2 regions of the Alteromonas sp. CI.11.F.A3 genome follow, and region 1 is predicted to be linked to the other one. Evidence: predicted binding sites of a transcription regulator. Region 1 holds the regulator's gene; the other holds the start of a gene.
The links. The regulator LexA, encoded in region 1, represses DNA repair genes until DNA is damaged. The targets are predictions, from matches to a motif close to TACTGTATNNNNATACAGTA.
Positions count from the first base shown of each region.

Region 2: dinB (DNA polymerase IV) is a predicted target of LexA. The motif match lies at 2,646-2,665, and genes of this name have one in related genera.

Region 1 is NZ_CP136708.1:222,591-230,474, forward strand. It holds gene plsB (glycerol-3-phosphate 1-O-acyltransferase PlsB) at 1-1,028, opposite strand, end outside; gene R1T43_RS00965 (GNAT family N-acetyltransferase) at 1,174-1,656, opposite strand; gene R1T43_RS00970 (TonB-dependent siderophore receptor) at 1,938-4,052, shown strand; gene lexA (transcriptional repressor LexA) at 4,210-4,836, shown strand; gene coxB (cytochrome c oxidase subunit II) at 5,471-6,583, shown strand; gene ctaD (cytochrome c oxidase subunit I) at 6,593-7,884, shown strand, end outside.
Region 2 is NZ_CP136708.1:850,651-858,534, reverse strand. It holds gene R1T43_RS03735 (sterol desaturase family protein) at 1-231, shown strand, start outside; gene R1T43_RS03730 (MBL fold metallo-hydrolase) at 282-1,157, opposite strand; gene R1T43_RS03725 (DUF1653 domain-containing protein) at 1,223-1,486, opposite strand; gene dinB (DNA polymerase IV) at 1,524-2,597, opposite strand; gene nqrM ((Na+)-NQR maturation NqrM) at 3,119-3,352, opposite strand; gene R1T43_RS03710 (FAD:protein FMN transferase) at 3,363-4,394, opposite strand; gene nqrF (NADH:ubiquinone reductase (Na(+)-transporting) subunit F) at 4,461-5,693, opposite strand; gene nqrE (NADH:ubiquinone reductase (Na(+)-transporting) subunit E) at 5,714-6,322, opposite strand; gene R1T43_RS03695 (NADH:ubiquinone reductase (Na(+)-transporting) subunit D) at 6,326-6,958, opposite strand; gene R1T43_RS03690 (Na(+)-translocating NADH-quinone reductase subunit C) at 6,969-7,733, opposite strand; gene R1T43_RS03685 (NADH:ubiquinone reductase (Na(+)-transporting) subunit B) at 7,723-7,884, opposite strand, start outside.

The DNA.
Region 1 (7,884 bases):
ACCGGCCAGAAATTTAAGTTAATACCTGCGGCAATGTGTGGGGTTACCATACCTTCATGATAAATCACGTAAGTCAGCAGTAGATAATCCATGTGACTGCGATGACAAGGCACGTAAACAATTTCATGGCCGTTTGCGGCTAATTCTCTAATACGTTCAGAGTGACCAACACTTATGCCGTTATAAATTTTGTTCCAAATACGAGTAAGTAGTCGGTCGCCAAAGCGTATCAGCCCTTCGCGATAATCGGCGGCTATTTCGGTAACGTATGATTGCGCTCTATCTTTAGATGCATCATGGGTAATTTTTTTACTACGAGATTCTTCTGCCATAGCGCGACGCACGGCATCAGAGCCTAGTACACTGTTGTTCAACTCTTGGCGCTCTAACAATGTAGGGCCTGTCATACTTTGGCGTTTACGCTGAAAGTGAGTACTCGCTACTCGCACTAATTTGTGTGCAATACTTTTGTCACTGCCATGTTGGTTTGACATGGCGCGCGCCGATACCGCTTTTGAGTAATTGATAAAATTATCGCGGCCCAAGAACATCACAATGAAGAGTTTTCTCAGCCAACTTGGCGCTGCATTATCGGCAATAAGGTCAGCAAGTCCTGGTGTTCCTCGCCCTGGGGCTCGTCCCCACGTTACAAATACCGGCACCACTTGAAGATCTAGCTGATGATGATCTCTGTGTAAATGAAACAGGTCAGTAAATACGTCTTCAATACCGGTATCGTTTGCTTGTGAGCGAAAAATCGGCTGTGTTTTACGTAAGAACAAGGTAGAAGGGTATTCTCTGCCCGCTAATGTTAGCGTATCAGTCGGGCTCGGTAGGCCTAGTGCTTCTGTTGACATTCTAAGCGCTAATTGATCGGTTACCGAGTTTGCTGGAAGCAAGTAAACGATGGGCTTCGACTTATCAATGCCAAGCTCAGTCTCTACGTTTACGGGAATGCTGTGGGCTTTAACCAGCAACTTAACAGGATAATGAAATAGCGACAAAAGGGCTTTTCGCATCCACGACATGAATTCTGTAATCCTATGAAATTAAAACGGGAGAAGTGTACCACATCTCGTGCAATGTCATGCAGAGGCCGTGGGGCTGTTTGGAAGAGTCATTAGTATAAATTGTCGCCATAGCATATTGATTGAGCGTGTTTTTACTCACATATCACTTGGTGGCAGTACCTTTGTAATGCATAGCCACATCGCAGCGTTCATAAGCACAACCAAATTTTTGCATGATTTCTTCACAATGAACAAAGCCATTTTTCTCATAAAGATGAATGGCGGCCTCACACTTCTTATTCGTTAAAAGAAATAACGTATTAAAAGCAATAGCAGGGGCGTTATTCAATACATATTGCAACAAGCCTTCGCCTACTTTTAATCCTCTTGCTTCACTGACCACACCCATCTTAGTAAGTTCGAATACCCCATCCCCTTTTTTCATTAATGCGCATGTACCTACAATGCCAAAATCGGGATGTTCAGCAAACCAAATGTATCCACCCTTGTCGATAATATTACACTGAGGATTGCCAATAACGGCCTCATCAACGCTCTCTAAACGAAACATCTTGGTGATCCACTCTCTATTTATGCGGTCAAAATGAGGGGCTAGCTCGGGGGTATAGTCGAGGAAATGCAACATGAGGAATTAAATACTCTGATTAAAGATAAATAGAAGAAAGGTTACTTTATGCCTTAATGCCAAACTTGTCACCTCGGCGCAAACCTAATTAAAGGTGCTGCTCTTATTCATTATTGCTATCTAAACAGACTGTCTAGTTAAGCTGACGCTTTCATTTATAACAAAAGTTTAATTTTTATTAATACACCTTTTAATTATAAATAAATCTGACTAGAATCCGCTATAAATAAGAATATCTATCATTTTCAATACTGTTTGAATTATCACTTGAGGAGACTTGCTTGAAACTTGGTAAAGCAACTATTTCTACTGCTGTTTTATTGGCGCTTTATGGCACACCTGTTTTTGCACAAGACACTATGTCTGAGTCAGATGAAAGCGTTGAGCGTATTACCGTACGCGGCGCATTCTTCGGCCAACAAGTCGCCACAGCGGTTAAAACCCCTACATTATTAGTTAACGTGCCACAGTCAGTATCGGTAGTAAGTGCACAGCAAATTTCAGAACAAGCACTGTTTAGTATTGCCGATGTTATGCAATACACGCCAGGTGTGAGCATTGGGCTGGGTGAAGACCATCGCGATCAGGTGACTATTCGTGGTCAGAACACTACTGCCGATTTCTTTGTTGATGGGCTTCGCGATGACGTTCAATACTTCCGCCCCCTATATAATTTAGAACGCGTTGAAATATTGCGTGGTGCCAACGCGCTTTTATTTGGTCGTGGCGGCGGCGGTGGTGTCGTTAACCGTGTGACTAAAGTGGCCAGTAGCGCAGAAGACTTCACCACACTGTCAGCAGGTATAGATACCTTTGGCGCTGGCTCTATTAGTGTAGATACCAATAAAGCCATAGATGCGAACAATGCTTTTCGTTTTAATGGTGTGTTTGACAGTATTGATAATCATCGTGATTTTAAAGATGGTGAACGTTACGCCATTAACCCTACCTACACATGGATGGCTTCCGACGACACCACGGTTGTAGCATCTTACGAATACGTAAACGATGACCGGTTAGTAGATAGAGGTATCCCTTCATTAGATGGTGCGCCGCTAGAAGGCTATGACGATACCTACTTTGGTGATCCCGACTTCAACAATACCACGCTTGAAGCGCATATTGCCCGTGTGCGTGTTGATCACGCACTATCGCAACATTGGAACTTAAACGGTACCGTTCAGTTTGCTGACTATGATAAAGCTTATCAAAACTTGTACCCCGTTAATTTTGATGCTGATGCAGGTACGGTTACCTTAGACGGGTATCGTGATACCACTACTCGTGAGAATGCGTTGGTTCAATTAAACCTTATTGGGCAGTTTGCCACGGGTGATATTAACCATACCTTACTGACGGGAATGGAGTACGGCAGTCAAGATACAGAAAACGCGCGCCGTGATGCGTTTTTTGCCGATAGCCAAGACGACCAAGTATCCTTCGTGTTTAGCGATCCACTCGTTATTCCTTCAATGACGCTAACAGACCCGGTAAGAGATCGTGCATCAGAAGTCACCTTTACTTCAGCTTTCGTACAAGATGAAATTAAGCTTAACGATAATTGGATTGTGGTGGCCGGTCTTCGCTACGACAATTTTGATATCGATGTGGTAGATAGCATTGAAGTAGCAAACGGTGCTGACGACGGTAACGATGGTTTTCTATCAAGCTCTGATTCACAAGTGTCGCCTCGCGCTGGTGTAATTTACAAGCCAGCGGAATCAGTATCGATTTACGCCAGTTACAGTAAATCGTTCTTGCCTCGTTCTGGTGATCAATTCCTTTCGCTCTCGCTTTCAAGCCAAGCGCTGGAAGCAGAAGAGTTTGAAAATAAGGAAATTGGTGTTAAATGGAATCTCACTGACTCGCTAAGCGTGACAGCAGCGGCATTTGAAGTTGAACGTGAAAACGGTACAGCGCAAGATCCTAACAATCCAGAAGCGTCTATTTTAACCGGTACCGAAACCAAAGGTTTTGAAGTGCAGGTGGTGGGCAAACTTTCAGAGCGTTGGGCAATCAATGCTGGTTATAGCAACCTCGATGGTGAAGAAATGGGCCGAATTGTAGATGGCACATTGGCGAACCGTGATTTAGCACAGCTTCCAGAGCATATGCTGACGTTATGGAACCAGTACGAAGTAAACGACAAGTGGCGTGTTGCATTAGGCGTGATTTATCAATCAGAGCAATACGCGTCATTAAATAACACCGTTGAATTACCTGATTTCGTTCGTGTAGACGCTGCACTTTATTACGATTACAGCGAAGATGTTAAAATTCAGCTTAACGTGGAAAATTTATTCGACGAAGATTATTTCCCGTCAGCGCATAATGACAATAATATTGCTACCGGCGAGCCGCTTAATGCCCGTGTAAGCTTGCAATATAAGTTCTAACTACTACAAATAGTAGTGATATACAAAGCGGCCTTCATGGCCGCTTTTTTCGTTAAGGCTAGCGCTAATTAAAAATCATGCTTAGTCAAGCTTTGTGCTTGTCATTTCCTTTTAGGTGTATATACTTACAGGAACTGTATAGACAGACAGGTCTTTTATGCGCCCACTCACAGCAAGACAAACAGAAGTTCTCGAGCTTATAAAAACAACCATGCTCGAAACTGGCATGCCGCCTACCCGTGCAGAAATTGCCCGTCATTTAGGTTTTCGCTCTGCGAATGCCGCTGAAGAACATTTAAAAGCATTGGCCCGAAAAGGGGTCATTGAAATTCTTCCAGGTACTTCCCGTGGTATTAAATTAAATATCCCCCTTGAAGATGAAGCTCCTGAAGAAGAAGGGCTACCTCTTATTGGCCGAGTAGCTGCGGGCGAGCCTATTTTAGCGCAAGAGCATATTGAATCTCACTATAAGGTCGACCCTGCTCTGTTTCAGCCTCACGCTGACTTCTTACTTCGTGTAAGCGGTATGAGTATGAAAGACATAGGTATACTTGATGGTGACTTGTTAGCCGTGCACCGCACTACGGATGTCCATAATGGGCAAGTGGTAGTAGCACGTGTTGATGAAGACGTTACCGTTAAACGCCTTGAAAAGCGTGGTCGCGAAGTATTACTTCATGCTGAAAATGATGAATTCTCTCCTATTAAGGTCGACTTAGCTTCAGAGCCTTTTTCCATTGAAGGGATTGCCGTTGGTGTTATTCGAAATGCTGACTGGATGTAACCTTTTAGCTATTTAATAAAGAAAGCGGCTTATAGGCCGCTTTTTTGTATGTTTAATATACCTTGCTTGTACAATAATCTTGTTTAAGCCTAAGAAATACCTTAAAAGCCAGCAGATCTGGCTCCCACATTTTATCTTCTATTTATGTCACCCTTTTTGGTACTAGCGAATACTATTTCAGTCATCTATTCTGTTTGAAAAACATTCACTATTAAGTGACTACCTTTTGATTATAAGAAACTTATAGCCATCTTCTATTTGCCTATCTCGTTCAAAATGAGCGTTTCAAACGGGCACACTAATTACCCGTATAGCGTCCATACGCTGTGACGTGAGTCATTTCTCTTACATACAACTTTTGGTTAAAAATTGAACGCTGTAATTGTTTTTTCTTAGAAAAGACTAGACTTGTGCGTTTTATTGAGCAATTCTTATACTGTATTTAACAAAATAATAACAATAGCTGTAACTTTGCTTTACAACTAAGGCTAGGTCTTTCAGTTAAAAGTTGGATTTCGGGTATCAGTTGCCAGAAGCGCAGCGCAACCAGTGCGTAATGCTTCTGTTATAACGGAGGTGTTGAGTGAAACGAGTAACGACACAAGCGGCAAAGTGGCTCTGCGGGCTTCCACTTTTGCTTACCTCGCCACTACTGTTTGCTGATGTAGCAACGGGCGAAGGCTCTTCCATAAATTTGCGCCGAGGCGCAACCGACATAAGTGGTCAAGTATACGACCTCCATATGTTGATGTTCTTTATTTGTATCGCAATTGCCGTTGCGGTTTTTGGGGTTATGTTTGCCTCAATGTACTTACACCGTAAATCCAGAGGGGCGAAACCCGCTCACTTCCACGAAAATGTAAAAGTGGAAATTGCATGGACCGTAGTCCCTTTCATTATTCTTATTCTAATGGCTATTCCTGCGGCCAAAACCCTTATTGCGATGGAAGATACCAGTGAGCCCGATCTTACTGTTGTCGTAACTGGATCTCAGTGGAAGTGGCATTACCGATATATGGACAGAGACGTTGAGTTCTATTCGTTAATGGCAACTCAGCGAGAACAAATTGAAAACAAATTCGAGAAAGGCGCGAATTATTTGCTTGAGGTCGACCGTCCACTGGTGATCCCCACAGGGCAAAAAGTGCGCTTTCTTATTACCTCAGATGACGTTATTCACTCGTGGTGGGTACCAGATTTTGCGGTGAAAAAAGATGCTAACCCCGGATTTATCAATGAGTCTTGGGCAAAGGTAAACGAGCCTGGTATTTATCGTGGGCAGTGCGCCGAGCTTTGCGGAAAAGATCATGGCTTCATGCCAGTTGTGGTCATCGCTAAAGAGCCTGCCGAATTTGATGCGTGGATGGATGAACAAGAAGAAGCCGCTCGCCAAGCGAAAGAAGAAGAGCAACGTTTACTGTCAATGAATATGTCGATGGATGAACTTATGGATGAAGGCAAGCGGGTTTATAACGCCACCTGTGCAGCTTGCCATATGCCTAACGGCGAAGGGTTACCTGGCGTTTTTCCTGCGCTTAAAGGCAGTGAGATGGTTCTTGAAGACCAAACTGCCCATATCGATATTGTGTTAAACGGTAAAACCGGAACGGCCATGCAGGCGTTCGGAAAAATGTTAAGCCTGAAAGACATTGCGGCTGTGGTGACCTACGAGCGAAATGCGTGGGGTAATAACACGGGCGATATGGTGCAGGCCAAAGATGTTAATGCCGTCGTTAATGGGAACTAGGAGTGCGTAATGAGTAAAGCAACTGATGTCATTGCGCCGGATACCTCGGCGCATCACGAAGATCATGACCATCATAGTCATATTCCAAAAGGAATAACCCGATGGTTGTTTACCACTAACCACAAAGATATAGGCACCTTGTATTTATGGTTCGCCTTTATCATGTTTTTAATTGGTGGCGCCATGGCAATGGTGATCCGCGCTGAGCTATTTCAGCCTGGATTACAAATTGTTGAGCCAAACTTCTTTAACCAAATGACCACGGTGCACGGCCTTATCATGGTATTTGGTGCGGTAATGCCAGCCTTTACGGGGCTCGCAAACTGGCTAATTCCTATGATGATAGGTGCACCAGATATGGCTCTGCCGCGAATGAATAACTGGAGTTTCTGGATATTACCCGGTGCCTTTCTGATATTACTTAGCTCGCTCTTTTTAGAGGGGGGCGGCCCAGCATTTGGGTGGACCTTCTATGCACCGCTTTCTACCACCTACAGCGGCGACTCGACGGCGTTGTTTGTGTTCTCGGTACATATTATGGGTATCTCATCCATTATGGGGGCGATTAACGTCATTGTGACCATTTTCAATATGCGTGCCCCTGGCATGACGTGGATGAAAATGCCTTTATTCGTATGGACTTGGCTCATCACTGCTTTCTTACTTATTGCAGTAATGCCGGTCTTGGCGGGGGCTGTCACCATGGTGCTGACAGATAAGTTCTTCGGCACCAGCTTCTTTGATGCGGCAGGTGGTGGTGACCCCGTTATGTTCCAGCATATCTTCTGGTTCTTTGGGCATCCCGAGGTGTACATAATGATATTGCCAGCCTTTGGTATTATCTCTCAAATTGTCCCTACATTTTCTAGGAAGAAGCTGTTCGGCTATGCCTCAATGGTGTACGCCACAGGCTCTATTGCGCTGCTGTCTTTTGTGGTGTGGGCTCACCATATGTTTACCACCGGTATGCCGGTGTATATGGAAATGTTCTTCATGTTTGCCACCATGCTTATTTCGGTGCCAACAGGCGTGAAAGTGTTCAACTGGGTGGCGACCATGTGGCGCGGCTCTCTTACCTTTGAAATGCCCATGATGTTTGCCATTGCGTTTATCGTATTGTTTACCATTGGGGGCCTGTCAGGATTAATGCTGGCCATCGTGCCCGTCGATTTCCAATACCACGATACCTATTTCGTGGTCGCACACTTCCATTACGTTCTGGTCACCGGTGCCATCTTCTCGATTATGGCTGCGGTGTACTATTGGTTACCCAAGTGGACAGGAAAAATGTACCACACGGG
Region 2 (7,884 bases), 630 kb from region 1:
AAATACCCAGCTCAATATGGTATTGAAGGAATGTTTTACGCTAACTGGGTAGAGCAACTCGTTTGGCCGCTATATAAAACACCACGCAAACCTAAAATGGTTGCTCAAGCGACAAACGAAGCAGCAAAGAAAAGCGTAATCGACACCGCATCTAGTCCTAGCAATAGTACACATACTGATGAGGTATTAATGCCGGAGTCTGGGGTGAATAAAACTGACGCAACTATATAGCTACGAGTCGGAGTAGGAGCAGTGCTATGACTGCTCCTAAACCGGCTTGATTAGGCCTCTTCGTAAAGTGTAGCAATCCACTTCTCTTCCGAGATAAAGCTCCATGCCCACTTATCCCATTTACTATCAAGCCCTGCTTCAGTAATGGCTTCAAGGCTCATACCTTTTGCTTTCTGTGCTTTTACAAAAGCAAAGGTCTCTTCAATCATTGCAAGAAAGCTGGTGTACTCGGCTTTGTTACTAAGTGCACCATGGCCTGGAATGAGGACCGTATCGTCATCTATTTTCGCTATCACTTGTTTAACTGATTCTATGTAGCCTTTAACACTGCCGCCGGAATTTAAGTCGATGAACGGGAATAATCCGTTGAAGAACAAGTCGCCAGTGTGCATGACATCCGGCTGTTCAAACCATACAATGCTGTCGCCGTCTGTATGCCCTGATTTAAGATGCATAATGTGAATGGTTTCACCGTTAAAATGTAGCTTGATACCGTTTTCATAGGTAATAGCCGGTAGCGCATCAGGAGAGACTTTTTCATCGTTGGCCAATCGAACACGCACGTTGTCATGGGCTAAAATAGTCGCGCCTTTGTGACTGTGAAAGAACGCATTAGAACCGGTATGGTCGCCATGGTAATGGGTGTTAATTACATACTTTGGCTTATCACTACCCAGCTCCCCTAGCGCGGCAGCTATTTTCTCTGCAAGCGGAGCGAACTGATCATCAATAATAAGAATGCCGTCATCGCCTGCAGAAACGCCGATATTGCCGCCCATCCCCGTTAACATATGCACGGAACCTTTAAGTGCTGTTGCTTCTATTTCAACCTTTTCAAAACGGTCTTGTGAAAAAGCGGCTGGAATGAAGGTCGTTGATACTAAACTTGCAGCAAGTAGCAAACTACGGATAAGTGGTTGCGCCATTAGGGTTTCCTTAGGAGGTGCTTATTATTTACTAGGTCTACATACACTATGACCTAGTTTCCGGTTCAGATCATTTTTTCATCATCTGGGATGTCACCAATATAAGCAAATCGCGGAACAGATTTGCCTTCTATCACCACTTCTTCTTGAAACATACTCAATGGGCGAACCCACAGGGCTTTTTCGCCATAACATGGACGATACACCACTAAGGAAGACTCATCTTCTGAATGCGTCGCCACTTCGTAAACATCATAGTCACTGCCTTTGTAGTGGCGGTAGCGACCTGGGGTTCTAAGGTCGGGGGCTTTAGGTTCTGGGGTAGTCATGATGGCTCCTGCTAGTCACTTTTTGTTCGCTTTTTATTCACTCACCTTCTAAGGGCAAAGGAAGTTGATGTATGGTTTGCGCCTCACCTAGGCCAATATGCAGTCCGACTAATCGTATACCGCGGCCTTTGGCGCGCTCGTAAGCTTCTTGCAATAGGGTATCAAAGTAATGGGCATTTAACGAAGGGCATCGGTGTTCAACAGTAGTAAGTTGGAAGTCTTGAAATTTCAATTTTACCCCTTGAGTGCGTATGCGAACAGGCTTGCCTGTGCGCTTTTCATGGGCCTCCATGCGCTCCTGAAGCTTTTCTAGTAAGTGAGGCATAAAATCTCGACATTCTTCTAACGAGTGAATATCGTTGCTTAGGGTGCGTTCTACGCCTATAGACTTGCGCTCTCGTGATACCGATAGTTCTCTGTCATCAATACCGTGCGCTCGTTCCCATAAAACCGCTCCAAACTTACCTAATTCTTTTTGTATACGCTCAAAGGGGTAAGAGCGCACATCGTTACAGGTGGCTAGGCCTAATCGTTGCAGCTTTTGCATTGTTACTTTGCCCACCCCGGGAATTTTTTTAAGTGGCATAGCGCTAACAAAACTGTCTAATTTATCGGGGGTTATAACACAAATACCATTAGGCTTATTTTCATCACTCGCCACTTTGGCCACAAACTTACAAGGAGCTACGCCTGCTGACGCGGTTAACCCCAATTCCGCTTCAATACGGCTTCTTATTTCTTCGGCAATTAATGTAGCGCTGCCGCCGCAATACTGGCTATTGGTGACATCTAGATAAGCTTCATCTAAGGAAAGTGGCTCTATTAAATCGGTATAGTCGGCAAAGATTTCGCGAATTCGTTGAGACTCTTTGACATAAGCCTCCATGCGCCCTTTTACTAAGGTGAGATTCGGGCAAAGCTTAAACGCGTATGCGGTGGCCATGGCGGAACGTACGCCATATTTACGAGCAGGGTAATTACAGGTAGAGATAACGCCACGGTGCTGTGAGCTACCACCAATAGCAATAGGGATATTACGTAACGCAGGGTTGTCACGCATTTCAACCGCAGCATAAAAGCAGTCCATATCTACATGGATGATTTTTCGCATGCCGTATTGCCCCCTAAACTGCCAAACGAAATGAACCGCTTTACAAAAAACTGTATAGAAAGACAGTATTCTAGAGCATATTAATTCGCCTTACCAGCGAACGAGATGAATAGTGAGCAACTACTTATACCAATCCGCATAGATAATCGCCCACTCAGAAGGCGCTGGCAAGTTTCCTAGCAAAGCGTGGGAATGCAGGAATGGCTGTTCCCTTTCAAATTCCCAGAATGAAGCTAGGAAGCTTGCCAGACCTTCCCGAAGGGCGAGTTTAAAATGTCCGTACTCTTTGTTGTGTTACCTTGGTGTAGAACCACTATACCTGTGGTAACACGCCGCGATTACGAACATTTTAAGTCTCGCTGAGAGGGTAATTATCTATGCGGACTGGTATTACTGCGCAAGTAATAAATGAAGCATACAAAAAAGCGCGGTAAGCTTTTAACTTACCGCGCATCTATATTTATACATTGTGGCGCTTTTGCGTATTGTTTCTGACTTAGCAAAAGCGCGACTAGATCAGATTAAAGGATCTGATTCTGTTTCCATTCATTCAATTTCTTTTCTCTCGCTTCTTCTTTTTCCATGCGAGATTTTTTTCTGTCACAAGGCTCTGGGCAATCACATGCTTTAGCGATACCCAATGCGCCTAGTCCACCGCAGCTACCCGATATCGTTTTGCGCTGCACTAAGTAGCCTACCGCCATGGCAAGTACCATGGTGAGGAAAAAACCGAATGCTAAAATAAACGTAGACATAGCCTACTCCTTAATTATTTACTTCTACCAGTTTATCAAATTCTGGCGTGGCATACTCTTCAAATCCGTCCGCTGTGCGACGAATGAGGAATACAGCAAGTTGTTCTTGCTCTGCAAGGTCGATAGCGCGTTCCCACCCCATTACGTTGAACGCAGTGGCTAAGCCATCCGCAATCATTGAAGATGGGTTTACCACCGTAACCGACACCAAATCATGCGTTATCGGCGAGCCAGTATTTGGGTCAATTAAATGAGAATAGCGTTTCCCATCTTCTTCGTAATAGTTACGATAATCACCTGATGTGGCTATGGCGTTAGTGCCTATAGACACAACTTTTTGCACCGCGCGCTCTGTCGTTACCGGCTTTTCAATTGCAATTAGCCACTCACTGCCATCACCACGTTCGCCTTTCACTCGCATTTCGCCGCCAATCTCTACAAGGTAATTTTGTAAATCATGGGAGTCTAAAATGGCTGCAACTTCATCTACGCCGTACCCCTTAGCAATGGTCGATAAATCAACGTAAAGCATAGGATTAGCTTTCATAAGACCGGTTGGCGTAGTAGATAATTTCTCATAACCTACATAATCCCGTACGGCCTCAATATCCGCTTGGGTTGGCACTTTCTCTGGCCGTTTATTTGGTCCAAATCCCCACAAATTAACCAAGGGCCCTACCGTAACATCTAGCACACCATCGCTCAAACGGGCCAAGCGAAGCGCTTCATTCACCACGGTAAGTGTTTCTGGAGACACCGCAAAGTTATCTGAATATCGGTATTGGTTAAAACGAGACAACTCAGACGTTGTATCGTAGGTCGACATCATTTTATTGATGTTAACTAACTTAGCGTCAATTTCTTCCTGCAAACCTTCTACTGCAGTTTCACCTTCACCAAGTACGTACTTAATATTGTAAGTCGTACCCATAGTTTGGCCTTGCAAATGCACAACCGTAAGTGGCTTTTCACTGCAACTGGCAATAAAAAGGATGCTCATAGCAATAACCGCTAATGCTATTCTGGCAAAGAATCGAATCACGTTTTGGGTCCTTTAACTAAACAAAAAGGGGGCTCTCGCCCCCTTTACTCACTTGTAGATTTCGGATTAACCACCGAAGTCATCAAGCATGATGTTCTCGTCTTCAACACCTAGCTCTTTCAACATGTTGATAACGGCTGCGTTCATCATAGGTGGTCCACACATGTAGAACTCACAATCTTCTGGCGCAGGGTGATCTTTCAGGTAGTTCTCAAGAAGAACTTGGTGAATGAACCCAGTGTAACCTTCCCAGTTGTCCTCAGGTTGAGGATCTGAAAGGGCAACATGCCACTTGAAGTTATCGTTTTCTGCAGCTAACTCATCGAAGTCTTCTGTATAGAACATTTCACGAAGTGAACGTGCACCGTACCAGAAGCTCATCTTACGATCAGTTTTTAAGCGACGAAGTTGGTCGAAGATATGTGAGCGCATCGGCGCCATACCTGCACCACCACCAACAAACACCATTTCGTTTTCAGTTTCTTTAGCGAAGAACTCACCAAATGGACCAGAAATTGTTGCCTTGTCACCTTCTTTAAGGCTCCAAATGTACGATGACATTTTACCAGCAGGTAGGCTTAGATTATTAGGTGGCGGCGTAGCAATACGCACGTTCAACATAATAATACCTTCTTCTTCTGGGTAGTTAGCCATTGAGTAAGCACGAATGGTTTCTTCATCTACTTTAGATTCGATATCGAAGAAGCCAAAACGTTCCCAATCACCGCGATACTCATCAGGGATTTCAAACTCTTTGTACTTAACGTGGTGCGCAGGTGCTTCAATTTGAATGTAACCACCAGCACGGAAAGGTACGCTTTCACCGTTAGGAATTTGAAGCTTAAGTTCTTTGATGAAAGTGGCTTTGTTATCGTTAGAAATAACTTCACAATCCCACTTCTTAACACCAAATACCGACTCTTCAAGCTCGATTTCCATGTCTTGCTTAATCGCAACCTGACATGATAAACGACAGCCTTCACGGGCTTCACCTTTAGTGATGTGATCAAGTTCAGTTGGAAGGATTTCACCACCACCTGAATGCACGTCTACACGACACTGACCACAAGAACCACCACCACCACATGCTGAAGATACGAAGTACCCTGCATCAGCTAGTGCGCCAAGAAGCTTGCCGCCTGGCTCAGTTTTAATTGCTTTGTCTGGGTCACCGTTAATAGTGATGGTTACATCACCGCTTGGTACCAGCTTCGACTTGGCAAACATGATGATAAATACTAGCGCCAATACAATGGCAATAAACATGCCGACGCCTAGGAAAATTTCTACTTGATTCATTTATATGCTCCCGAGCTCGATTACAGCTGAATACCAGTGAATGACTGGAAGCCAAGTGCCATAAGACCCGCAATCATGAACACAGAGCCCAGACCACGAATACCATCAGGCATATCGGCATATTTAAGCTTTTCACGTACGGCGGCCAATAACACAATCGCGATTGCCCAGCCCATACCACTTCCTACGCCGTAAACGACACTTTCGGTCAAGTTATATTCACGTTGTACCGCGAATGCTACACCACCGAAGATGGCGCAGTTAACCGTAATTAGCGGAAGGAAGATACCAAGCGCGTTATAAAGCGCAGGGAAAAACTTGTCTAAGCTCATTTCCAAAATTTGAACCAATGCCGCGATAACGCCGATAAAGGTTAGGAAGTTTAGGAAGCTTAAATCTGCATCAGGGAAACCAGCCCACGCTAGCGCACCAGGTGCAAGAATGTTTACATAAATGATTTGGTTAACCGGTACAGAAATACCCAGTACTACGATTACCGCAACACCAAGACCCATAGCAGTTTTAACTTTCTTCGATACCGCCAAGAAGGTACACATACCTAAGAAAAGTGATAACGCCATGTTCTCAACAAAAATTGAGCGAACAAATAACGACAAATAATGTTCCATGACTTACTCCTTAGGCTCTACTTGCTCGGGACGAAGGGTACGGATAACCCAAATCATACCGCCGATTAAGAAGAATGAGCTAAATGGTAGGATTAACAAACCATTACCCTGATACCAACCACCGTTTTGAACTAAAGGAAGAATTTCGAAACCTAAAATAGTACCGAAACCGAATAGCTCTTTGATTGTACCAATAACAATCAATACGAATGAGTAACCTAAACCGTTACCAATACCATCTAAAAAGCTCATCAGAGGTGGGCTCTTCATTGCATAGGCTTCAGCACGACCCATTACGATACAGTTAGTAATAATCAAACCAACGAATACCGACAGCTGCTTCGAAATTTCGTACGAATACGCTTTCAATATTTGGTCAACTACGATTACCAACGACGCTATGATAGTCATTTGGATGATGATACGAACGCTTGATGGGATCTGGTTACGAATCATTGAAATAAACAAGTTCGAGAACGCAACAACCGTGGTTAGCGCCAAAGACATAACCAAGGCTGTTTCCAGCTTAGTAGTAATAGCCAGTGCTGAACAAATACCAAGTACCTGCAAGGCAATTGGGTTGTTGTCCATAATTGGCCCAAAGAGGGCCTTTTTCATTTCTTTAGTATCTGCCATGAGACTCCCCTTATGAACGCCATGCCTGAGTCTTCAGGAACTGGCCGAAGCCTTGCTCGCCTACCCAGTATTGAATGGTGTTTTCAACACCTTTACTGGTTAAGGTAGCACCTGAAAGCGCATCAATAGTGTGTGGATTGCTTGGGTTTGCGTTTTTCACTACACGGATAGCCACTTCGCCATCTTCAAATAGTTTCTTTCCATCCCATTTGTCCTGCCACGCTGGATTTTGCACTTCGCCACCAAGTCCTGGTGTTTCTTTTTGTTGATAGTAAATCAACTCACGAACTGTTTCACCATCGGCGTCAAGGGCAAGAAAACCGTACATAAGATCCCATAGACCACTACCGTGCACAGGCAAGATAATGCGAGATACATCGCCAGCTTCGTCACGTACCAAATAAACACTGGCAACATTAGGGCGACGTTGGAAGCCAACGTTGCTGCTAGTTACTTTTGTGCTGTACTCAGTTTGCTTAGCTGCTTTATACATATCGTAATCTGGCTCAGGTGCTTCTACAAACTCACCGCTTTCCAAATCAACGTAGCGAGATTCAATCTTTTCGCTATATGTACTTTCGATTGCTTTACCGGTCATACCTGTTTCGTAAAGCCCTGCTGCGTTCAAAATGTTGCTCTTTTTATCAAGCGACGCATTGGTTTGTTGTAGCGAGCGTAAGCCTACCGCTGCACCTGATACAACAATTGAACATACAAGACAAACGGCAACTACAACGCCAATCGTTTTTCCTAAAGATTCTTTCTTAGCCGACACGAGCTACCCTCCGCTTGATATTGCTTTGTGCGACGAAATAGTCGAACAGTGGCGCCCAAAGGTTGGCAAAAAGAATGGCCAACATTACACCTTCTGGGAAGGCTGGGTTTAGCACACGAACAAGTACTGTCATAAAGCCGATGAAAATACC